4 regions of the Kitasatospora sp. NPDC088160 genome follow, and region 1 is predicted to be linked to each of the others. Evidence: riboswitches for the same ligand, from Rfam matches in the RefSeq annotation. Region 1 holds a riboswitch; each other region holds the start of a gene.
What was found. A riboswitch is a leader RNA that binds a small molecule or an ion and turns the genes downstream of it on or off. The one in region 1 is predicted to bind cyclic di-AMP.
Positions count from the first base shown of each region.

Region 2: it holds a riboswitch for cyclic di-AMP, as region 1 does, so the genes downstream of both, ACIOGZ_RS32615 (transglycosylase family protein) here and ACIOGZ_RS08830 (M23 family metallopeptidase) in region 1, are expected to answer to the same signal.
Region 3: it holds a riboswitch for cyclic di-AMP, as region 1 does, so the genes downstream of both, ACIOGZ_RS12435 (LysM peptidoglycan-binding domain-containing M23 family metallopeptidase) here and ACIOGZ_RS08830 (M23 family metallopeptidase) in region 1, are expected to answer to the same signal.
Region 4: it holds a riboswitch for cyclic di-AMP, as region 1 does, so the genes downstream of both, ACIOGZ_RS01530 (glycoside hydrolase family 16 protein) here and ACIOGZ_RS08830 (M23 family metallopeptidase) in region 1, are expected to answer to the same signal.

Region 1 covers NZ_JBIUSS010000005.1:19,478-25,176, reverse strand. Annotated here, with positions in the region: gene ACIOGZ_RS08840 (TetR-like C-terminal domain-containing protein) at 1-319, opposite strand, end outside; gene ACIOGZ_RS08835 (alpha/beta fold hydrolase) at 385-1,212, opposite strand; cyclic di-AMP (ydaO/yuaA leader) riboswitch at 1,558-1,716, shown strand; gene ACIOGZ_RS08830 (M23 family metallopeptidase) at 1,729-2,562, shown strand; gene ACIOGZ_RS08825 (hypothetical protein) at 2,623-3,504, opposite strand; gene ACIOGZ_RS08820 (GNAT family N-acetyltransferase) at 3,547-4,119, shown strand; gene ACIOGZ_RS08815 (sensor domain-containing protein) at 4,297-5,037, shown strand; gene ACIOGZ_RS08810 (hypothetical protein) at 5,137-5,699, shown strand, end outside.
Region 2 covers NZ_JBIUSS010000025.1:6,515-12,213, forward strand. Annotated here, with positions in the region: gene ACIOGZ_RS32605 (septum formation initiator family protein) at 1-287, opposite strand, end outside; gene eno (phosphopyruvate hydratase) at 519-1,805, opposite strand; gene ACIOGZ_RS32615 (transglycosylase family protein) at 2,073-2,990, opposite strand; cyclic di-AMP (ydaO/yuaA leader) riboswitch at 2,996-3,163, opposite strand; gene ACIOGZ_RS32620 (cytochrome P450) at 3,374-4,669, opposite strand; gene ACIOGZ_RS32625 (SDR family NAD(P)-dependent oxidoreductase) at 4,945-5,370, shown strand; gene ACIOGZ_RS32630 (MazG family protein) at 5,388-5,699, opposite strand, start outside.
Region 3 covers NZ_JBIUSS010000007.1:33,469-39,167, forward strand. Annotated here, with positions in the region: gene ACIOGZ_RS12415 (DUF3037 domain-containing protein) at 1-193, shown strand, start outside; gene ACIOGZ_RS12420 (MarR family transcriptional regulator) at 313-768, shown strand; gene purB (adenylosuccinate lyase) at 906-2,336, shown strand; gene ACIOGZ_RS12430 (MFS transporter) at 2,344-3,876, opposite strand; cyclic di-AMP (ydaO/yuaA leader) riboswitch at 4,189-4,371, shown strand; gene ACIOGZ_RS12435 (LysM peptidoglycan-binding domain-containing M23 family metallopeptidase) at 4,374-5,330, shown strand; gene ACIOGZ_RS12440 (DUF2470 domain-containing protein) at 5,592-5,699, opposite strand, start outside.
Region 4 covers NZ_JBIUSS010000001.1:360,002-365,700, reverse strand. Annotated here, with positions in the region: gene ACIOGZ_RS01540 (IclR family transcriptional regulator) at 1-224, shown strand, start outside; gene ACIOGZ_RS01535 (hypothetical protein) at 574-1,059, shown strand; gene ACIOGZ_RS01530 (glycoside hydrolase family 16 protein) at 1,079-2,413, opposite strand; cyclic di-AMP (ydaO/yuaA leader) riboswitch at 2,416-2,582, opposite strand; gene ACIOGZ_RS01525 (lipase) at 2,817-4,154, opposite strand; gene ACIOGZ_RS01520 (MoaF-related domain-containing protein) at 4,364-4,693, shown strand; gene ACIOGZ_RS01515 (alpha/beta hydrolase-fold protein) at 4,787-5,699, opposite strand, start outside.

The sequences.
Region 1 (5,699 bases):
CCTGCGGGAGGGCGTTGTAGCGGTGCGGGTACTCGGTGGCGTACGCGTGGTAGGCGCGCAGGACGGTGTCGACGGCGTCGTCGCCGCTGCGGCCGACGGCGGCCTCGGCGAGCCGGTCGGCGAGTTCCTCGGTGACCCGGACGGCGATGAGCCGCCGCAGTTCGGCGAGGCCGCCGCTGACGTGCTTGTACAGCGACGGGGTGGCGACCCCGGCCCGGGCGGCGACGGCGGCCAGGGTGAGGGCGTCGGCGCCCTGCTCGTCGATGAGGGCGATGGCGTGGTCGACGACCTGCTCGGGGGTGAGTCCTACTCGGGGCATGGTGTGGGCTCTCCGTCGGTGGAAGGCGTACGTGGCGTGGCGGGGCTGACGTGGGCGGGCGGGGCTCAGGCGAGTTCGGCGAGGAAGGGCAGCAGGGCGTCGGCGGTGGCCTGCGGGTTGTCGGCCATCGGGTAGTGCCCGGATCCGTCGATCATGACCTTCCGCGCGTTGAGCGCGATGGCCTGCCGGTCGGCGACGGCTTCCGGCTCGGGGAAGTCGGGGTCCTTGCTGCCCATGATGACGAGCGAGGGGCAGCGCACGGCCGCGGTCCAGCCGACGGGCGCGGAGTCCCCGCTGACGTGTCCGCGGGTGGCGGTCTTGCGGCCGGGGGTGCGCATGGCGGCGACGAGTCCGGCCACGTACGGGTCGAAGTCGGCGGGCTTGGCGCCCGGGTAGGCCAGCTTGCGGTGGTAGAGGCCCCAGAAGGCGGGCGAGTGGACGGTCAGGAAGCCCATGACGCGGAGGGCGCCGCGCATGAGGGCGCCGGGCGGGGGGTTCTCGATGAAGGCGTCGATCAGGGCGATGCCGGCGACCCGCTCGGGGGCGTCGCCGGCGGCCTTGACGACCGTCGCGCCGGTGTAGGAGTTGCCGACCAGGACGGCGCGGTCGATGCCGAGGTGGTCGAGCAGGGCGAGGACGTCGGTGGCGATGGCGGCGGGGGAGTAGTCGTCCCAGATGATCGAGGATTCCCCGAAGCCGCGCAGGTCCATGGTGATGACCCGGCGGCCGGCGGCGGCCAGCAGCGGGCGGAGGTGCCGGTAGGCGGCGCGGGTGTCGAGCATTCCGGGGAGCAGCACGACGGGGGCGCCGTCGCCCTGTCGGGTGTCGTCGTAGGCGAGGCGGCCGCCGGTGACGTCGAGGTACTGGGTGGTGGGGGCGCTGGTGGCGTTCATGGTGGGCCTCCGGAGGGTTGCCGGTGCGGGGCTTCGGCGCTGCCGCCGATAGCCATAAAGCTAAGGCTAATAGCCTTAGCCGTCAAGCCCTCGCGCCCTGCGGAGCGGGGGAGGCTGGCGGGGGGTGCGCGGATGAAGGGCCGTTCGTTGACGTCCGATCACGTGAGGTGGCGTCAACGGTGCTCAAGGGGGTGCAGGGGCGTCCAAGGGGAACAAAACGCCCGTCGTGCCCCGGAGTGCCCCGCCCGTCTCCGGTCGTCCCGGGCGAACGGCTTGGAATCAGGGCCTCCTAGGATTAACGTTTGATAACGCAGCGCGGTCGTCAACGCCGTACCCAGACGGCACCGTGCGCCGTCGCCTAATCCCGCCGACCGGCCTCCGGGCAGGTCAGGGAGCCGGGGAACCACGTTCCTTGGGGTGAATCGGCGGGGCTCCGGCCCGGCCGTAGGAGACCTTCCTGCTCCGAACCCGTCAGCTAACCCGGTAGGCGCGAAGGAAGGAAAGGAGCGCGCCTCCGTGGCGTCGACGCACACTCCGGCACACCCGGCCGGCCTCGCAGCAGGTACCCGGCTCCTCGACCACCCCGGCCCGGACGGCCCCGAGTACGCGGGCCCGGAGGCCGAGACCAACCGGCACCGGATGCCGCGTCAGGTCCGTGGGGCCTCCCCGCTGCTCGGCGTCACCGCCGTCGCCGCCACCCTGGGCGCCACCGGCTTCGCCTCCGCCACCCCGGCCGCCGCCCCCGCCATCGAGACCCCGGACGAGACCCCGGTCGCCCTCTCCGCCGACCCCGGCCTCGCGCTCGCCGCCCGCATCCAGCTGCAGGCCGACAGCCAGCGCACCGCCGCCGAGGAGGACGCCCGCGTCCAGGCCGCGAAGGAGGCGGAGGCCAAGGCCGCCGCGAAGGAGGCCGAGGCCAAGCGGGCCGCCGAGGAGGCCGAGCGGGCCAAGGCCGCCGCCCTCACCCTGCCGGTGCGCGACTACCACCTCACCGCCCACTACGGCCAGAGCGCCCGCTACTGGGCCCACCTGCACACCGGCCTGGACTTCGCCGCGGACACCGGGACCCCCGTCTACGCGGTCGGCCAGGGCACCATCACCTCGGCCGGCTGGTCCGGCTCGTACGGCTACCGGATCGTCGAGACCCTGCCCGACGGCACCGAGATCTGGTACTGCCACCTCTCCTCGATCATCAAGGGCTCCGGCAAGGTCGGCTCCGGCCAGCAGATCGGCAAGGTCGGCGCCACCGGCAACGTCACCGGCGCGCACCTGCACGTGGAGGTCCGCCCCGGTGGCGGCGCCCCCGTCGACCCGGAGACCTGGTTCCAGCAGCGCGGCGTCAACCCCTGACGCACCCGCGAAGCCCCGGCCGCCGGAACCAGAAGGCACCGCGGCCGGGGCTTCGCCGCGTCACTCCTGCGCCGGGTCTGCCAGCCCGGCCAGGTACGCGTCGATCTCCTCCTGCCCCGGCTCCGGCGCGAGGTCCGGGAACTCCTCCACCAGCAGTCGCGGCAGCCCGGGCACCGTCCACTCCCCGTACAGGTCGAGCGCGGCCTCCACCGCCGCCTCCTCGAACGCCCCGAAGTCCCCGGCCAGTTCGTCCGGCATCGGCCGGCCCAGCGCGGTCAGCTCGGCCAGGTTGCGGTAGCTGCGCCGCATCAGGCCCTGCTCCAGCAGCCGGCGCGCGCCGTCGGTGGCCATGCCGACCGAGATCACCCGGGTCGGGCTCCAGCCCTGCTCGTCCACCTCGTCCAGCCAGCCGGTCTGCGCCAGTGCGGCGAACACGGCCAGCCGCTCCTCCTGCGCCAGCTCCCGGAAGCCGGTCAGCCACTCCCGCACCGCCTCCGGATCCGCGACGTCCGCCCCGTACGCGTGCAGCAGCAGCGCGTACAGCCGGGGCCAGGTCACCAGGTCGGCGCGGCGCAGCAGCCCGGCCGCGACCTCGCCCTGCCACTCGGCCTCGGCGTGCAGCCGCTCCTGGCGCTTGGCGTTGAGCCGCTTGGCGGCCCGCTGGTGGTCGGTCAGCAGCCGGACGGCGGCGCCGTACGCCAGCGGGTCCGCCTCCGGTTCGGGTTGGACGTACAGGTAGAGCCGCTCGTACAGCAGGTGCTCCACCGCGTTCGAGGTCAGTTCGGGCCAGCCGTCGTGCATCCTGCCCTCGCCCAGCTCCAGCAGGGCCAGCACCGCGCGCAGCGGCGCTTCGGCCACCGGGGCGCGGTCCTCTTCCGCCGCCCAGGCGAGCAGGTCGGAGGCCCTGGTGCGCGGGGCGAGCCGCAGGTCTTCGTCGTTCATAGCTCGAACGGTAACCGCTGGCCGGGGGTAGGGTCGGCTGCCATGGTCCCCGTACGACTCACCGGCCCCCGGCTGGCCATCCGCGAGTATCACCACACCGCCGGCGACGTGGACGCGCTGTACGGGCTGTTCAGCGACCCGGAGGTCACCCGCTACCTCCCCTTCGAGCCGCGCGACCGTGAAACCTGCGCCGACCAGATCGAGCTCTACCTGGAGGAGGCGATGGCGCCGGAACGGGACACCTACCGGCTGGCCGTCACCCGGCGCGACGACGCCGAGGACCCGGTGGACGCCGTGCCGATCGCCCACGCCTCCCTCACCCTCGGCAAGCACCGCTCCGCCCACCTCGGCTACGTGCTGGGCCGCGACGTCTGGGGCCGCGGCTACGCGGGCGAGATCGCCGGCCTGCTCTGCGAGCTCTCCTTCGAGGCCCTCGGCGTGCACCGGCTGGCGGCCCGGGTCGACGTGGACAACGCCGCCTCGGCCAAGGTGCTCCTCCGGCTCGGGTTCCAGTTGGAGGGGCGGGTCCGGCACGACCTCTACAAGGGTGGCGCCTGGTCCGACTCGTACCTGTACTCGCTGCTCGCCGACGAGTGGAGCGGCGCGACCGGCTGACGGCCCGGCGTGGACGTCCGACGCGGACGTCCACGCGGACCTGGGGGCAGGCCTGCCGGGTCAGGCCCGGGGGGTTAACCCCACCCCCGATCCGCCAGGCCTCCGGATCCTCCCCGGCCCGCCGTTCGACCAGACTGATGCCATCAGCAGTCGAGAACGAGGGACCGGGGCCGGGACATGAGCATCAGCCGAAGCACGCAGGACCGCGAGTGGGACGTCCTCGGTGGTTACGGCGACGACCCGCGTCCCGCTCGGGCCCACCGGACCGAGGAGCCGCCGGCCGTCTGGCGGGCGCCGTTCTCCGGGCACTACTACCGCGAGATCGGCTACACGCTCACCGGCCTGCCGCTGTCGGTCATCGGCTTCTCCGTCTCGATCGTGCTGTTCTGCATGGGGATCGGCACCTTCGTCACCGTCCTCGGCCTGCCCGTCCTCGCCCTCCTGACCACCGTCGCCCGCGGCATGGGCCGGATGGAGCGGGCCCGGGTGCGCGGCATGCTGGCCCTGGACGTGCCCGCCCCGGCGCCGGTGCGCCAGACCCGCCCGGGCACCTGGGGGGCGATCACCGCGCGGCTGGCGGACCCGGCCGGGTGGAAGGCCGCGTTCTACCAGGTGGTGATGTTCCCGTGGGCGGTCCTCAGCTTCGTCCTGTCGCTGGTGTTCCTGCTGCTCGGCTGGGCGATGGCGCTGTACCCGCTCTACCACTGGGTCTTTCCGGCCTTCACCTCCTGGCGCGGGTACCGGGTCTTCGACTTCTACGACAGCGACAACGTCCAGCACGTCTACTACATCGAGGGGGCCTGGCAGATCGCCGGCCTCTCGCTGGTCGGGGTGCTGCTCATCATCCTCACCGCCCAGCTGGTCCGCGGCCTGACCAACGTGAACCGGGCCGCCGCCCAGGGCCTGCTCGGCCGCTGAACCCCACGGCCCTCCCCGGCCCCGCCCGCCTCCCCGGCCCCGCCCACACCCGGACGTGCTCCGGATGCGGGTGGGGCCGGCCCGTGTTGGGATGGCCGGGTGGCCGCCGCACACACCCCCGCCGACCCGGGCGCCCTGGGCCGGGACATCCTGGTCACCTCCCGCCCGCTGGACGAGTACTGCGACCTGTTCGACCTCACCCGGGCCCAGCTCGCCGCGCTGCCGGGCCCGGTGCTGGACTGTCCGGGCGGTGCGGCCGGCCTGGCCGCCGAGGCGCGTCGGCTCGGCTGCCGGGTGATCGCCGCCGACCCGGCGTACGCGCTCCCCGCACCCGAGGTCGCGGCCCACGCGCTGGCGGCCCGGGCGTCGATGGCCACCGCGATGGCCGCCCGTCCGCACCTGTACCCGTCACCGCGCTCCTGCCGGCCGGACCGCTACCTGCGCAGCTGGGACCGCGCCCGCCGCCTGTTCGCCGCCGACTCGGCCGCGCACCCGCAGCAGTACGTGGCCGCCGCGCTGCCCCGACTGCCGTTCGCGGACGGCGCCTTCGCGCTCACCCTGAGCGGCTACCTGCTCTTCGCCTACCCCGAACTATTCGGCCTCGAAAGGCAGTTGGACGCCCTGGTGGAACTCGTCCGGGTGACCTCCCCGGACGGCGAGGT
Region 2 (5,699 bases), on a different contig from region 1:
GCCGGACCGGCCGGATCCACCGCGATGTACGGGGTCTCCCCCGGCATCGCGTAGTGCAGCCGGACACGGGCCTGCGCCTTGACGTACTCGGGGTCCTGCCAGCGGGCCTTCTCCCGGCGCAGCTGCTCGACCTGCTGGCGGGAGCGGTCGGCCTTCGCCTGCTGGGCGGAGATCTCGGCGCGCTGGGAGATGAACTGCCGCGTCGGGTAGGCGAGGATCGCCACCAGCGAGCAGAGCACCAGGACGAGGACGGTCGCCCGGCTCGTGAAGCGAGGCCGGGCCGCCAAGCCCGGGATCCTCCAGCCTGCCATCTCCCGTTCCCCTCCTGGTCGCGACGGTGCCCCGCCGTCCACCCTACGGGGTGAACGGCGGGGCACCGGTCAGGCGTGCTCACCGGTCGGCGGAGCGACCGTGCTCGCCGCTCCGAGGAGCGGCTGAGCCTGCTGCTCCGCGGAGCGGCTGAGCCTGCTGCTCCTCGGAGCGGCCGTGCTTGCTACTCCGCGGAGCGGCTGTGCTGGCTATTCCGCAGAGCGGAAGCGCGGGAAGGCGCCGCGGCCGGCGTACTCGGCGGCGTCGTCGAGGATCTCCTCGATGCGCAGCAGCTGGTTGTACTTGGCGACGCGCTCGGAGCGGGCCGGGGCACCGGTCTTGATCTGGCCGCAGTTGGTGGCGACGGCCAGGTCGGCGATGGTGACGTCCTCGGTCTCGCCGGAGCGGTGCGACATCATGCAGCGGTAGCCGTTGCGCTGGGCCAGCTCGACGGCGTCCAGGGTCTCGGTCAGCGAGCCGATCTGGTTCACCTTCACCAGCAGCGCGTTGGCGGTGCCGGTCTCGATGCCCCTGGCCAGGCGGGCCGGGTTGGTGACGAACAGGTCGTCGCCGACCAGCTGGACCTTGTCGCCCAGCTTGACGGTCATGGCCTTCCAGCCGTCCCAGTCCGACTCGTCCAGCGGGTCCTCGATGGAGACCAGCGGGTAGGCGTCGACCAGCTCGGCGTAGTACTCGATGAGCTCGGCGGCGGAGATGGCCTTGCCCTCGAACTGGTAGGCGCCGTCCTCGTAGAACTCGGACGCGGCGACGTCCAGGGCGAGCGCGATGTCACGGCCGGGCACGTAGCCGGCCTTCTGGATGGCCTCGGTGATGAGGTCCAGGGCCTCGCGGTTGCTGTCCAGGTTCGGCGCGAAGCCGCCCTCGTCGCCGAGGCCGGTGGACAGGCCGCGCTCCTTCAGCACGCCCTTGAGGGTGTGGTAGACCTCGACGCCCCAGCGGACGGCCTCGGAGAAGGACTCCGCGCCGATCGGGGCGATCATGAACTCCTGGATGTCGACGTTGGAGTCCGCGTGCGAACCGCCGTTGAGGATGTTCATCATCGGAACGGGCAGCACGTGCGCGTTCGGGCCGCCCAGGTAGCGGAACAGCGGCAGGTCGCTGGCCTCGGAGGCGGCGTGCGCCACGGCCAGCGAGACGCCCAGGATCGCGTTGGCGCCGAGCGAGGACTTGTCCGGGGTGGCGTCCAGGTCGAGCATGGCCTGGTCGATCAGGCGCTGCTCGGTGGCGTCGTAGCCGACCAGCTCCGGGCCGATCTGCTCGATGACGGCCAGGACGGCCTTCTCCACGCCCTTGCCGAAGTAGCGGTTCTTGTCACCGTCGCGCAGCTCGAGCGCCTCGAAGGCGCCGGTGGAGGCACCCGACGGGACAGCGGCACGGCCGGTGCTGCCGTCGTCGAGGCCGACCTCGACCTCGACCGTGGGGTTGCCACGCGAGTCGAGGATCTCACGGGCTACGACGACATCGATGGACGGCACGAGGCATCTCCTTGCGGAAGCAGGGTCCGGCTGACGTTGGGTGCTGCCGGCGGGACGATTGCGGAGTCGTTACGACCAGAGCCTAACCGCCCCGGCCCCCGGGGCCGCGCTGGCCTCGGTCCCGTCTCAGCGTGTGGCCCGGCTACCCACCGGTAGTTCACCTGCTTGCCCGATCGAAGCGGGCGAATACGGGGGAATGCGGGCGAAGGGGGACAGGTCCCGTCCCCCTTCGCCCGCAGGGCGCGGGCCGTTCAGGGCCCGGGCCGCTCAGCCGAGGTGCAGCACCTGGCCGGGCATGATCAGGTTGGGGTTGCCGCCGACGGTGCCGCGGTTGCCGTCGTACACCGACTGCCAGCCGCCGGACACGCCCTGGGCGGCGGCGATCGTCGACAGCGTGTCGCCGGCCCGGACGGTGTAGTCGTGACCGCCCTGCGCGGCGGCGGGCTGCGCGGCCGGGGCGGACTGCGCGGGCTGCGCGGCGCGGGGCGCGTACTGCGGCTGGGCGGCGGGCTGGCCCGCGTACTGCTGGTAGACGCTCTGGTGGCTGGTCCAGTACCAGGCGCCGTTGTTCTGGTACCAGTACACCTTCGCGTCGGCGTCCCAGCCGGCCTTGCCGGAGAAGCCCTGGGTCTGCGGCTGCGTCTGCTGCGGGGCCTGCTGGACGGGCTGCTGGGCGGCCGGCTTCGGGGCGGCCTGCTTGACCGGCTGCTGGGCGGGCTTCGGGGCCTGCGCCTGCTGGGTCGGCTTGGCGGCGGACTGCTTGGCGGGCTTGGCGTCCGTGGAGGTGTCCACGGAGGCCGGGGCGCCGCCCTTGCTCAGGCCGGCCTTCTGGGAGCAGACCGGCCAGGCGCCCGGGCCCTGCGAGGCCAGCACCTTCTCGGCGACCGAGATCTGCTGCGCCTTGCTGGCCTGGTTGGCCTGCGGGGCGTAGGAGGTGCCGCCGTACGCCTTCCAGGTGCTGGGCGTGAACTGCAGGCCGCCGGAGAAGCCGTTGCCGGTGTTGATGCTCCAGTTGCCGCCGCTCTCGCACTGGGCGACGGCGTCCCAGGTGGAGGCCGGGGCGGCGGAGGCGCCGGTGGCGGTGAGGAGCGGCATCGCGAGTCCGACGCCGGCCACACCGGCGACGGCGATGGCCTTCTCGGTCTGGGTGCGACGGCGGTGGCGGCCGGTTCCAACGAACAGCATGAAGAGGTCCCTCTCCGCACGCCTGCGAGGTGAGCTGTCGGGTTCGGACCGGGAGGTGGCCCGGCCGCCGAAAGCGGAAACGATTCCGCTCGGGCGGCTTCACCCCAAGCCGTCGGGGAACGGCAACAAACCTGGTTCCCCCGCCCCTGCCCAGGGTCTGGTCGGTTTCCCGTGACGCGGCGGGCAGGATTCGGCGTTCCGCGCACGAGGTCCGCAGCTGCGAACTCCAGGGAGAGTAGACAGATCATCAGACCAATAACAAGCTCATATCACCGATATCACACACAAATTACGGCGCGTGGTCAATCGCCTACCAACGGCGGCGGTATGTCCGGATTAATGCGGGTTCAGGCCTGGCTCCACGGGCCGCCGGAGACATGCCGTCAGCGTGTCGGGGCGTCGGTCGGCGTGCCCGGCGGCGCGTGCGGAGAGCAGGTCTCCGGAGTGAATTCGACCGGGAGTTCCCGCAGGCCACGCATGATCAGGCCGCCCCTCCAGCGCAGGTTCTCCGGGTTTTCCGCGAGCCGCAGGTCCGGCAGCCGGGAAAGCAGCGTGGCCAGTGCGCTCCGCCCCTCCAGGCGGGCCAGCGGGGCGCCGATGCAGTAGTGGATCCCGTGGCCGAAACCCAGGTGCGGATTGTCCGTGCGGGCCAGGTCCAGGGTGTTCTCGTCCGCGAACCTGGCCGGATCGCGATCCGCCGCGGCCAGCACCACCAGCACCGGATCGCCCACCGGGATGTCCACCCCGCCGATCGACAGCGGCCGCGTCGCGAAACGCCACGTCGCCATCTCCACCGGCCCGTCGTAGCGCAGGAGTTCCTCGATCCCGGTCTCCAGCAGCGCCGTCTCGCCGCGCACCACCGACTCCTGCAGCAGCCTGCGCTGCTCCGGGTTGCGCAGCAGCGCGTACGTGCCGTTGCCGATCAGGTTGACGGTCGTCTCGAACCCCGCGAACAGGAGGATGAACGCCATCGCGGCGGCCTCGTTCTCGTTCAGGTGCTCGCCGTGGTCGCTCGCCCGGATCAGGCCCGAGATCAAGTCATCACCCGGATCCGCCCGCTTGCGGTGGATCAGCTCCAGCAGGTACGCCCGCATCCGCTTCACCGCCCGCCCCACGCCGCCGCGTTGGCCGCCGCCGTGCCGGATCATCATCCCGGCCCAGTCCCGGAAGTCGTCCTGGTCCTCGGCCGGCACGCCCAGCAGGTCGCAGATCGCGTAGATGGGGAGCGGGAACGCGAACTCGTGGATCAGGTCCGCCGAACCGCGCTGCGCGAAGCCGTCGATCAGCCGGTCCGTGAGCTGCTGCACCCGCGGCTCGAACTCCGCCACCCGGCGCGGCGTGAACGCCTTCGACACCAGCCGGCGCAGCCGGGTGTGGTCCGGCGGGTCGATGTTCAGCAGATGCGTCATCAAGTCCGCCTGGCGTTCCCCCGGAATTCCCACCCGCCCGGTGCGGTGCGCCTGCTCGCTGTGGTGCGCCGGGTTCTTCGACAGCCGGCCGTCCGCCAGCGCCTGCCGAGCGTCCGCGTAGCGGGTCACCAGCCAGGCCTCCACCCCGCTCGGCAGCGTCGTGCGGTGCACCGGGGCGTGCTCGCGCAACCAGGCGTAGGCGGGGTACGGATCGGTGGCGAACTCCCAGGTGAAGAGCTGCGGGGCGGCGGGATCGGGCTGCACTGGCATGCGTCGACCGTATCCGGTGGGTCGGGGCCGCACCGCCTCCGGCGGACGCGACCGGCGGGGCCGGATCGTCAACACCCGGCGGACGGCCCGCCAACGCTCCGTGGACGCCCCGTGGACGGTCCGTGGACAGCTCTTGGACAGCTCTTGGCCGGGTGGCGGGCGTGACCCTGGTCACCTGAGGGGTAATCCCTGTTGCGGAGGGTCAGGACCTGCCTACGATCCTCCGCAGAAATCGTGGGCGCCGGTGCGGTGTCGCCCACAGGGAGGAGCAGACCATGCGGGTCAGCGGGGCAGTCGTCGTCATCGCGGTACTCGACGGCGGATCGGGAGCCGAGCTCGCCCGCCGGTTCGCCGCCGCCGGCGCCGCCGGAGTGCTGATCGCCGACCAGCGTGCGGGCGTCGCCGAGGACCTCGCCACCGAACTCGACCGGCCGGGCTGCCCCGTCGTCGGCGTCGGCGGCGACATCCGCCGCCCCAGCGACGTCGCCGCCCTCGTCGACACCGCCGAGAAGCACCTCGGCCCCATCGACCTGTTCTGCGTCGCCGGCCCCGACGGCGAGCGGATCGTCTCGCTCGCCGAACTGCCCGCCCGCCTCGACCTCGAACGCCTCGCCGAACTCCTCGCCCTCGTCGGCGAGGCCATCGGCGAAGTCGTCCCCCGGCAGCGGCGGCCGATCGAGAACACCGCCACGGCCGCCTGAGGCCCTGCCCGGGCCCGCTACTCGCCGACCGGCCCGAGGCCCTCGGCCGCGCGCACCGCGTCCCGGTAACCGCGCGCGGCCGAGCGCAGCGCCGCGTCCACGTCCACCCCGGCGTCGTGCGCCCGCTGCGCCACCGCCAGCAGCAGCCGGCCCGCCGACTGCGCCGTCAGCTCCGCCGGCAGCGCGTACGGCTCGTCCGGCACGCCCGCGAAGCCCGCCCGGCGCACCCGCGACACCAGCTTCGCCGCGTACGCCAGCGACGGCAGCCCGGCCGGCACGCCGTCCAGCACCGACTCCCGGTCCGCCTTCTCGGCCGCCTTCAGCTGCTC
Region 3 (5,699 bases), on a different contig from region 1:
GCTGCACGGGATCGAGGCGGTCTGCGCCGGGGGGCCGGAGGCCGGCCCGGCGGCGGGGGACAGTCCGGGGCAGCGGTTCCGCTGGCTGACCGCTCCGCGCAGCGCGATCGTCCAGCCGGGGCCGGTGCACACCGGGCTGACCGCGGACCCGGACCCGGAGCTGCGGCACCTGTTCGATCAGCTGGTGCTCTAAGCTCTGTCGACCGGCCGGAGGCTTCGTCGACCGGCCGATGCTGCAGTTCCGGTCAAGCCGTCGACGGTTGCCGTGGTCAAAGCTTGAGTTGCTGAAGCACTTGGCCGTACGCTGACCCCATGGGTTCGACAGCGACGACGACCGTACCGACCAACGCCGAGTTGATGGAAGCGTTGGCCGCCGTCGGCGCCGCGTATTTCCAGGACTTCGCGGCGGCCGCGGCCCGGCACGGGCTCTCCTCCTCGCAGGCCAAGGCGCTCGGCGCGGTGCAGGAGCCGGTGCCGATGCGGGCGCTGGCCGGACGGCTGGGCTGCGACGCGTCCAACGTCACCGGGATCGTGGACCGGCTGGAGTCGCTGCGCCTGGCCCACCGGGAGGCCGCCGCCGGCGACCGCCGGGTGAAGATCGTCGTGATCACGGACGAGGGCCGGGAGATCCTGAACCGCATCCGCGGCGAGATGGCCCGCACCCACCAGGCGTTCGAGGCGATGACCGACGAGCAGCGGATCGCGCTGCACTCGATCTGCGCGCAGGTCCTGCCGGTGCTGGCCGGCCGGTCCGGCGCCGCCCAGTAGGCCGCCCGGCAGCGGGCCGCCCCGCGCCCGGCGGGAATCGTCGGGCGGGCCCGGTCGGAGCCGTCCGCTCCGGCCCGGGCCGGAGCCGCCCGATGCGCCGACGTTCCGGCTGACCTCGGCTGTTAGGCTTGCGAAGCGTGAGCGCGAAGCCCCAGATCCCCAATGTCCTGGCCTCCCGGTACGCCTCGGCGACCCTGGCCCAGCTGTGGTCCCCCGAGCACAAGGTGGTCCTTGAGCGCCACCTGTGGCTCGCCGTCCTGAAGGCCCAGCAGGACCTCGGTGTCGAGGTACCGGCGAACGCCGTCGCCGACTACGAGCGGGTGATCGACCAGGTCGACCTCGGCTCGATCGCCGCCCGTGAGCGGGTCACCCGCCACGACGTGAAGGCCCGGATCGAGGAGTTCAGCGAGCTCGCCGGCCACGAGCAGATCCACAAGGGCATGACCTCCCGGGATCTGACCGAGAACGTCGAGCAGCTGCAGATCCGCCAGTCGCTGGAGCACGTGCGCGACCGCACGGTGGCCGTGCTGGTCCGGCTGGCCCGCCTGGCCGCCCAGCACTCCGAGCTGGTCATGGCCGGCCGCTCGCACAACGTGGCCGCGCAGGCCACCACCCTGGGCAAGCGCTTCGCGTCGATCACCGACGAGCTGCTGGTCGCCTTCCGTCGCCTGGAGGAGCTGATCGCCCGCTACCCGCTGCGCGGGATCAAGGGCCCGGTCGGCACCGCCCAGGACATGCTGGACCTGCTCGGTGGCGACACCGACAAGCTCGCCGAGCTGGAGCGCCGGGTCGCCGGGCACCTCGGCTTCGAGAACGTGCTGATCAGCGTCGGCCAGGTTTACCCGCGCTCGCTGGACTTCGAGGTGCTCACCGCCCTCGTCCAGCTGGCCGCCGCGCCGTCCAGTCTGGCCAAGACCATCCGTCTGATGGCCGGCCACGAGCTGGTCACGGAGGGCTTCAAGGAGGGCCAGGTCGGCTCCTCGGCGATGCCGCACAAGATGAACACCCGCTCCTGCGAGCGCGTCAACGGCCTGGCCGTCATCCTGCGCGGCTACGCCTCGATGACCGGCGAGCTGGCCGGCGACCAGTGGAACGAGGGTGACGTCTCCTGCTCGGTGGTGCGCCGGGTCGCGCTGCCGGACGCCTTCTTCGCCTTCGACGGCCTGCTGGAGACCTTCCTGACCGTCCTCGACGAGTTCGGCGCCTTCCCCGCCGTGATCGAGGCCGAGCTGGACCGCTACCTGCCGTTCCTCGCCACCACCAAGGTGCTGATGGGCGCGGTGCGCGCGGGCGTCGGCCGGGAGGCCGGGCACGAGGTCATCAAGGAGCACGCCGTCGCCTCCGCGCTGGCGATGCGTGCGGGCGCCCGCGAGAACGAGCTGCTGGACCGGCTGGCCGCCGACGAGCGGATCCCGCTGGACCGGGCCGGGCTGGACGCGCTGCTGGCCGACCGGCTCTCCTTCACCGGTGCGGCCGGTGCCCAGGTCGCCGAGGTGGTCCGCCAGGTGGAGGCCGTCGCCGCCGCCTACCCGGAGGCCGCCAAGTACGCGCCCGGTGACATCCTCTGACGATTCGTCAGCTGGCTGAGGGCCCTGCTGCCGATCCGGTGGCGGGGCCCTCGTCCGTGTGGACGTGGCCCGGGTCGAGCGGCGGGGTGGTGCCGCAGGCCCACTCGCAGTCCGGCTCGGCCACCGGGCGGTCCACCGGCGCGAGCACGTTGCCGCGGACGGTGGCGAAGGCCGTCAGACCGCCGGTGACCAGCAGCCCGGCGCAGATCAGCATCGCGGTGCGGAAGGCCGAGTCCACCGCGGACGGCACCCGGTAGGCGTCGCCGCTCAGCCCGGCGAGCGAGGGCAGCGCGGCGACCGCGAGCAGCCCGGCCGCGCGGGCGGCGGCGTTGTTGACGCCGCTGGCGATGCCCGCGTGCCGGACCTCGACGGCGGCCAGCACCGTCGCCGTCAGCGGCGCGACCAACAGGGTCATCCCGCAGCCCAGCACCGTGACGGCGGGCAGCACGTCCGCCCAGTAGGAGGAGCCGGGGCCGGTGCGCAGCATCAGCAGCACCCCGGCGGCGCACAGCAGCGGACCGACGGTGAGCGGGATCCGGGGGCCGATCCGCTTGCCCAGCCGCCCGGCGCGCGCCGACAGGGTCAGCATCAGCACGGTGATCGGGACCAGGGCGAGGCCGGAGACCAGCGGGGAGAAGCCGGAGACGATCTGCAACTGCACCACCAGCAGGAAGAACACCCCGCTGAACGCCGCGTAGACGCAGAGGGTGACCAGGTTGACGGCGGTGAACAGCCGGGAGGAGAAGAGGCCGAGCGGCAGCATCGGCTCGGCGGCGCGGCGCTCGACCGCGATGAAGGCAGCGCCGAGCAGCAGGCCGATCGCGCCGGTGAGCCAGACCGCGGGGGACAGGCCCTCCCCGGCGGCGGTCAGCGCGTAGGTGATCGCGCCGAGGGCGAGCGCGGCGAGCAGCGCGCCGGGGACGTCGAAGCGGCCGACGGCGCTCTCGTTCCGGCTCTCGGGGACGAACCGGGAGGTGACCGCGACCACGGCGGCCGCGAGCGGAAGGTTCAGCAGGAAGATCCACCGCCAGCCGGGGCCGTCCACCAGCCAGCCGCCGAGGAAGGGGCCGACCGCGGCCGACACCCCGCCGAGGCCCGACCACAGGCCGACCGCCGCCGAGCGGTCGTCCGGGTGGAAGACGGCTTGCAGCATGGCGAGCGAACCGGGGGTGAGCAGCGCCCCGCCGATGCCCTGGACGGCGCGGGCGGCGATCAGCACGTGGATGGTGGGGGCGGCGGCGCAGGCCGCGGAGGCGGCGGCGAACCAGAGCACGCCGATCAGGAAGACCCGGCGCCGGCCGTACCGGTCGCCGAGCGCGCCGCCGAGCAGGATCAGTCCGGCCAGGGTGAGCAGGTAGGCGTTGAGCGTCCACTGCAGGGACGCGAGGGAGGCGCCGAGATCGGTGCCGATGCGGGGCAGCGCGACGTTCACCACGGTGCCGTCGAGCATCGCCATGCTGGAGCCGAGCACCGTCGCGAGGAGGACCCAGCGTCCCCGCGAGGTGCCCAGGCGCAGTGTTCCTGCTTCGGAGGTGGCCACGGGCCGATCCTGCGCCCGTGGGGCGTACGTGACAAGGGTCACCGGGGGGTGTGTCGGTGGGTGCGCGGTGCGTGAGCGGGCGGGTGCGCAGCGGTGGCGGAATCGGCGCAGCGTCGTGGATCAGTGGCGCCGGGTGAATGGATTGTGCACGTACGGTGCAGCCGATCATTCGGAGGGTCACCGCAGCTCGGGGGGTTGTTGCCGGTTCAAGTGATCGACATTGCTTCACCCGAACGGATGGGTTTTAGTTCAGCGACCGCCCGGCCAGTCCGGACGGATCCACCGGGTGGAACGCCGAATCCTGCCGCTGCCCGGTGGCTCGCACCGAACTCTGTACGGCAGGAGCGGGGGACCCACAGGTAAGTCGCCGGACCGGAAACGGCACGCTTTCGCGTACCCGGATCCAGGGCCGGCTAGGGGTGAAGCCGCATGTGCGGCCGGGCAACTCCAGCCCGAACCCGACAGCTCACCTCGCAGGCGTCGGAGAGGAAAATTCCATGCCTGCACAGGCTCGTCGTATCGCCCTGCCCCGCGCCGCCCGCATCGGGATCGCCACCGCCGTCACCGGTGTCTCCTTCGCCCTGCCGCTCGTCACCGCGATGAGCGCCCAGGCCCACCCCGCGCCGGCCGCCGCGGTCACCGCCGCCCCGGCCGCCGCTCCCGCCGACCAGGCCCAGGCCTCGTCGCAGGAGAGCTACCGCGTCGTCAGCGGCGACACCCTGTCCCGGATCGCCGACGCCCAGCACGTCGACGGCGGCTGGCAGGCGCTGTACGACCACAACCGTGAGGTCGTCGGCGGCAACCCGGACCTGATCTTCCCCGGTCAGCGGCTCGTGATCGCCGGCCAGGCCGCCCCGGCCAAGCCCGCTGCCCCGGCGAAGCCCGCCCAGCCGTCCGCCCAGGACGCCGCGCCGGCCACCACCGCCAAGCCGCAGGCCCAGCCGGAGGTCCGGACCGAGGCGGCCAAGCCGTCCGCCCAGCTCCAGGCCCAGCTGCAGACCGCCGCGCCGTCCGCCGTGGTCACCGCCGTGCCGGTCGCCGCCGCTTCGGCCTTCGTCGCCCCGCTGGCCGGCCCGAAGCTGGGCACCGCGTACGGCGTGGCAGGCTCGATGTGGGCCTCCGGCCACCACACCGGCCAGGACTTTGTCGCCTCCACCGGCACCCCGCTGCGCGCCGTCGGCAACGGTGTCGTGGTGAAGGCCGGCAACGGCGGCGCCTACGGCAACGAGGTCGAGATCAAGCTCGCCGACGGCCACTACGCCGAGTACGCGCACCTCTCCTCGATCGGTGTGAAGATCGGTCAGGCCGTCAAGGCCGGACAGCAGATCGGCCTCTCCGGCGCGACCGGCAACGTGACCGGCCCGCACCTGCACTTCGAGATCCGCAACGGCTCGGAGTACGGCTCGGACATCAACCCGGTCGCCTACCTGCGGGCCCACGGCGTCGCGCTCTGACCCGTACCGGATGTGCCGGATCTGCCGGATGAGGAACCACCGCTGCTACGGGGCGAATCGACCGCCCGGGATGGTCATGTCGGGTGACCGCTCGACCGGGTGATCGCCGCAGCAGTGGACATGGGCGCGGGACACGCCCAGGCCGGCCCGGCTCGCGAGACTTCTCTCGCGAGCCGGGCCGGCCGCTGTCGTTTCCGGGCCTTGCCGGCTGCCCCCGAGGCGAAGTGGCGACGAGTCAGGCCGACGGTCTGGCGGGCCGGTTCAGAGCCGGTGGGCGGGCAGCCCGTGCTGGGCGGCGGTCAGCAGCTCGTGCATCCGCTGCCCGAAGTCCTCGGTGTCGGCGGCCGGTTCGGGGAAGACCAGGCGGAC
Region 4 (5,699 bases), on a different contig from region 1:
TCGCCGAGGCTCGCGAGCGCGGCTACGTGGTCGACGACCAGGAGCAGGAGATCGGCGTCCGCTGCATCGCGCTCGCCGTACCGGGCGCGCCGACGCCCACCGCCCTGTCGGTGTCCGGCCCGGAGGCCCGTATCCGGGCCCTGGAGGAGCAGGCCGGCACGTCCTCGCTGGTGCCGGTGATGCACCACATCGCGACCCGGCTGGGGCAGGTCCTCGCACCCTGACCCGTCGCCACCGCCCGCTTCACGCACGGGAAGTCGATCCGGTCGACTTCCCGTACGTACGCTCCCCCGTTCGGGCGGACGCCGAGCGGGTTGCACCGGCCCCCGGCGCAGGCTCCGCCACCCTGGTGCGGACGCGGCCCGCAGCGGCGCGGGCGGCCGGGGCCCCGGGACAGGGTGGACGACGATGACGTACAGGCGTTCGACAATGCGAGGCGGGTCCGGGCAGGGCGGATCCAGGCGGGGCGGGTCCAGGCGGGGCGGGTCCAGGCGGGGCGGGTCCGGGCAGGCCAGCAGGCTCTGCGGATTCCGCGCGGCCTCGCTCGTCGCCGCGATGGCGGCCGGCTGTTCGGTGGCGACGCTGACCGCCGGCCCGTCCTGGGCGCTGCGGCGGCCCGAGCCCCGGCCGGCGGTGGACACGGCAGCCCCCACGGCGTCCCGCTCCGATCTGGAGGTGGTCCGGCTCGACCCGGACGCCGCCCCGCCCGGCGGCACCACCACCGTCCACGCCTTCATCGCCAACCGCGGCCCGGACACCACCGCCGCACCGTTCACCGTGCTGGTGACGCTGCCTCCCGGGGTCTCCCCAGTGGGCCCGTACTTCCCCGAGGACTGCGAGGTACGGCTCAACGGCCGACAGGTGCGCTGTGTCTTCCCGGCCGGACTGCCCCCGCTGCGCAGCGCGACCGCGCTGGTACCGGTGCACCTCTCCCCGGACCTGCGGATCGGCAAGCTCACCGGCGGCTCGGTCGCGGTGCGCGGCGTGGACGACCCGGACGAGGGGAACAACCGGCAGCCGTTCGACATCACGGTGGTCGAGACGGCTCCCGGTTCCTGACCCGGAAGCCCCGAAGGCCCTACCGGTACACGCGGACGTAGTCGGCGGCGAAGGTGATCGGGGCGGTGCCCTGCGGCGCCGGGTGGTACTTCCCCGCGCCGACCGACAGGTTGAGGATCAGGTACGCCGACCAGTTGGCGCCGACGCCCTTGCCGTCCGAGAACACCTTGGCGCCGTTGACGTACCAGTCCACCGAGGTGGCGCCGTAATAGGTGCCGATGGTCACCCACTGGTCCTTCGCGACGGCGCCGGCGTCGGTGTAGTACTTGGGGTTGCCGGGGTTGACGTGGTTGGTCAGCTCCAGCAGGTTCGGGTTGTCGGGGTGGTACTCGAAGGAGTCGACCTCCCCGTTGCCGTTCTTCCAGGTCCAGAAGGCCGGCCAGGCGCCGGAGCCGGACGGCAGCTTGACCCGGGTCTCGGCGTAGTCGCCGGTCCTGACCTGGAAGCCCTCGCTGGAGCCCTCGGTGGTCAGGAAGCCGGTGTTCCAGGCCTGCTTGCCGTTCTCCAGCGTGGTGGTGCCGGGCGCGGCGGTGAAGGTGGCGACCCCGTTCGCGACGCTGACGTTGTTCTTGTTCAGCAGGTCGAGCTTGTTGTCGTCCGGGTTGTGGTTGCCGTACTTGTACGCGGTGCTCTTGTCGCCGACCCAGCGCGAGCCCCAGCTGATCGGGCCGTTGAACTCGTCGGACCAGGTCAGCGACTTGCCGGCGACCGGGGATGCGGGGGTGCCGGCCGACGGGCTGGCGGTGGCGCTCGGGCTGCTCGGGCTCGGGCTGCTCGTCGGGGTCGGCTTCGCGGTGGGGGTCGCCGTCGGGGTCGGGGCGGGAGTCGGGGTCGGGGCGGGAGTCGGCTTCGTGGTGGGCGTCGGGGTCGGGGGCGGAGTCGGCGCCGGGGTGCTGGAGACCACCAGCTGCTGCGAGGCCAGGTTGTGCCAGGCCCCGCCGAGGTCCTGCCAGAAGCCGAACTGGGTGTACGTCCCGGCCGGCAGGGCGCGTGCGCCGCTGGTGAAGGACAGGCCGCTCGGGCAGATCTGCACATTGGAGGCGTTGCCCGGGAAGTCGAGGTTCGCACCGGCCGCGTTCCGGACGCCCACGCCGACGGTCTTCGCGGTGAAGCAGGCCGAGGAGTGGAGGGTCAGCGAGGCGGTGGCGGCCTGGTTGGCGACCATGGTCGCCGGGGCGAGCCGGTCCTGGGTGACGGTCGGGGCGGTGGCGGCCTGGGCGCCGGAGACGGCCGGCAGGCCGAGCAGTCCGGCGCCGGTGACGGCGAGCGCTCCGGTGACGGCGAGGGCGGCGTTGCGGCCCCGGTGGGAGGGGCGGGCGTGGCGCGGCGCGCGGCGCCGGGCAGGCTGGTGCATGGCAGTGTCCTCTGCGACGCCTGCGAGGTGAGCTGTCGGATTCGGGCTGAGGCAGCCCGGCCGCCGGTGGAAGCGGCTTCACCCCTAGCCACGGCCCGCACGCGGGAGCGTACGGGCCGGGCGCTGACCTTGGTTCCCCCGCTCCCGTCCGCTGTGGTGCTCGGTTGCCGGCCGGCGGGTGGACAGGACTCGGCGTCCCGGCGGCGGGGGTCCGCGAGGGCGGACGACGGTTGCAGGCTAGGCAGGCCGTCCGTGAACGGACAACCTGCTCGGGCCGGTTGTCGCACAGGTCACAGTGGTGTCGATCAACGACGCTGCGTGGTGGATCAGTTGGGACGGATCAGCGGAGCCGTCGAGCTGCCGAACGACGAATCGGCGAATCGGCGAATCGGCGGTCCACGGGTCAAGCGAGCCAGTTGTCGACCTGGCTCTCGGCCTCCGGTGCCCAGGCGAGTTCCAGGTGGTTGAGGCCGGTGAGCAGCCGGGTGCCGCCGATCGTCGCGATGCCGGTGGTGTCCAGGGCGCTCGCGGTGAACACGATGCCGTCGCTGGGCCCCCGGTTCTCGTTGAGCACGCCCGGGATGTCGGCGGACCCGCCCGCGAGCAGATAGGTGCGCACCGACGCGGGGACGCCCGCCTGTTGCAGCGGCGCGATCAGCGAACCGGCGTCGATCGCCGCCTGGATGCCCTGGCCGGAGGTGTAGAAGCCCTGGCCGCCGTAGTAGGTGGTCCACCAGTCCTGGGCGGTGCCGTCCACCCCGTACCGGCCGTCCCAGCGGGCGAGCAGCTGGCGCTGGCCCGGGTAGCAGTCGTAGCCGCCGGTGGGCAGCACGCCGAGGCAGGGCTGCGCCGTGTAGGTGCCGTAGCAGGTCATGTAGAGGTGCGGGGACGGCGCGTTGGCGGTGCCGCCGCAGGCCGGCCAGCTCGCGAGGTCGAACGACCAGCCGTGCGCGTACACGTAGTCGAGCCCGCCGTTCGGGCCCCCGAGGGTGATCAGGCGGCGCACGTCGCCCGCGTAGGCCCGCCCCCAGGACGGGCGCACCGAGGACACGTACGCCCGGGCGGCGACCTCGCCCTTGCTCCAGGCCACCACGTCCACCTGGGGGACGCCGAGGCGGGCCCGGATCAGCGCGACGGCGTCGCCGACGGCCTGCGCCTGGAGCAGGTTGTCGCCCTGTTTGTGGGCGAAGCCGATGGCGAACACCCGGTGGCCGGTGCCGGCGAGGTACTGGGCGAGGCCGGTGGACGGGCAGGCGGAGGCACCGCAGGTGCCGCTCTCCCCCGGGTTCGCCCAGGCGCGGTCGGCGTTGTCGTTGGCGCCGTGGACCAGCAGCACGGGGGTCGGACGGCTACCGGTGTCCCAGCCGGTCGCCGAGTACAGCAGGAAGCGGCTGGAGGAGGGCTGGCCGGTGCCGCCGAAGTACGTCCGGCGGGCGCCGTCCTGGTCGCCGCGGCCGTCGGCCGGGTACTGCTCGGTACGGAAGCCGGGGGTGGTGTCGAGGTAGCGCTCGACCTTGGCCCAGCCGTTGCCGGGGGCGGGGAAGGCGGCTTCGAGGGCGAGCGGGGCGGTGGCCGCCTGGGCGGCGGTCTGGGCAGTGGCGGTCTGGGCGACGGTGGCCTGGGCGGGAGTGGGGGTGCCGAGGAGCAGCGCGGCGAGGGTGAGCAGGAGGGCGGACAACGCGGTGGGGGTGCGTCTGACGGCGGTGGGGGTGTGCCGCACGGGAGTGGGGGTGCGTCTCATGGGGGTGGACGGTAGGACCGGCCGCCGGCGGGCGCCCAGGTGCCCGCCGCACACCGCGCCGGCCTGCGCGGTGGCGGCCGGTGCCGTGGCGCACCGTCCACGGGTGCGCCCACCCGGCTCACCGGGTCGGATAAATTGGAGGTCCGACATCTTCCGCAGTGCACAAGACCGCCGTGCACGGCCCCACAGGAACGAGGTACCGCCCCACCATGACCGCGCCCCTGCCCGCCTTCGCCGGCCGCACCTACCTCTTCCGGGCCGACAACGGCGCGGCCTTCCGCAACACCTACTCGGCCGACGGCAGGCGGCTGCGCTGGGAGGGCCTCGGCGAGTCGGCGGGCCAGTGGGAGGACGTGCGGCTGCACGTCGCCGAGGTGGCGCCGGAGATCTACTTCATCAGCTGGACCGAGGAGAGCGGGATCACCGTCAGCCACGTGATGGACCTCGGCCGGCTGACGGTACGCGCCTTCTGGACGTACGAGGGCGAGGGCGGCCGGGTCGGCGAGCTGCACACCGGGACGCTGGAGCGGGTGGCCTGAGCCTCACCGCCCCCGCGCCCCCTCGCTGTCCGTCGGCTTACTCAGGCCGTCTGGGCAGACTGCCTGCTCAGACGGTCTGCTCAGACGGTCTGCTCAGGCGGCCTGGTTCGGGACCTTGAGGTGCTGGGACAGCCACTCCAGCGAGGACGGCAGCAGCGCGCTCCAGGTCTCGAAGTTGTGGCCGCCGTTCTCCAACATGCTGTAGGAGACCTTCATCGGGGACTGCACGGCGTCGACGAAGGCCTCGGTGTCGCGCCGGTAGTCGCCGTCGCCCTTCTTGGTGCCGGCCAGCAGCACGGACACCTTGGGCTGCGGCAGGTTCTTCAACCGCCACATCAGGTTGGCCTCGTCACGACGCTGCTTGCTGCCGCCGAACAGGTCGCCCGTGGTCGGGTCGTCGGCGGCGTCGTAGTAGGCGGAGAGCGCGACGGCGGTCGGAAAGACGTCCGGGTGGCGCATGGCCAGCTTGAGGGCGCAGTAGCCGCCGGTCGAGTTGCCCATGAAGGCCCAGGCCTGCGGGTCGGAGGAGACCCGGAAGCTCGCCTGGATCGCTGAAGGGACGTCCTTGGTGAAGTACGTGTCGGACTGCGCGCCGCCCGGAATGTCCTCGCACTCGGTGTCCTGCGGCAGGGCCGGCGAGGGGCGCATCAGCACCATGACGGTCGGCTGCATGTTGCCGTCCTGGAGCAACTTGAGCGCTGCGCCCGGGTAGTTGAACCGGGTGATCAGGTTCTCGGCGATCCCGGGGAAGCCGGTGCTGACGATCACCGCCGGGAACTGCCGCTGCGCGTACTCCGGTTGGAAGTACTGCGGCGGCAGGAAGACGTACCCCTCGGTGGACAGCCGGCTGGCCGCGCCGTCGATCCGCACCTTGCGGATCTCACCGGACTGGCTGGGCTCGCGGCCCATCGCGCCGCCGCCCTTGACGGAGGCGTGGCCGATCGTCTCCACGAGCAGCCGGCCGGACGCGTCCGCCTTGTTGTGGATCACCACCGGGCCGGTGTCA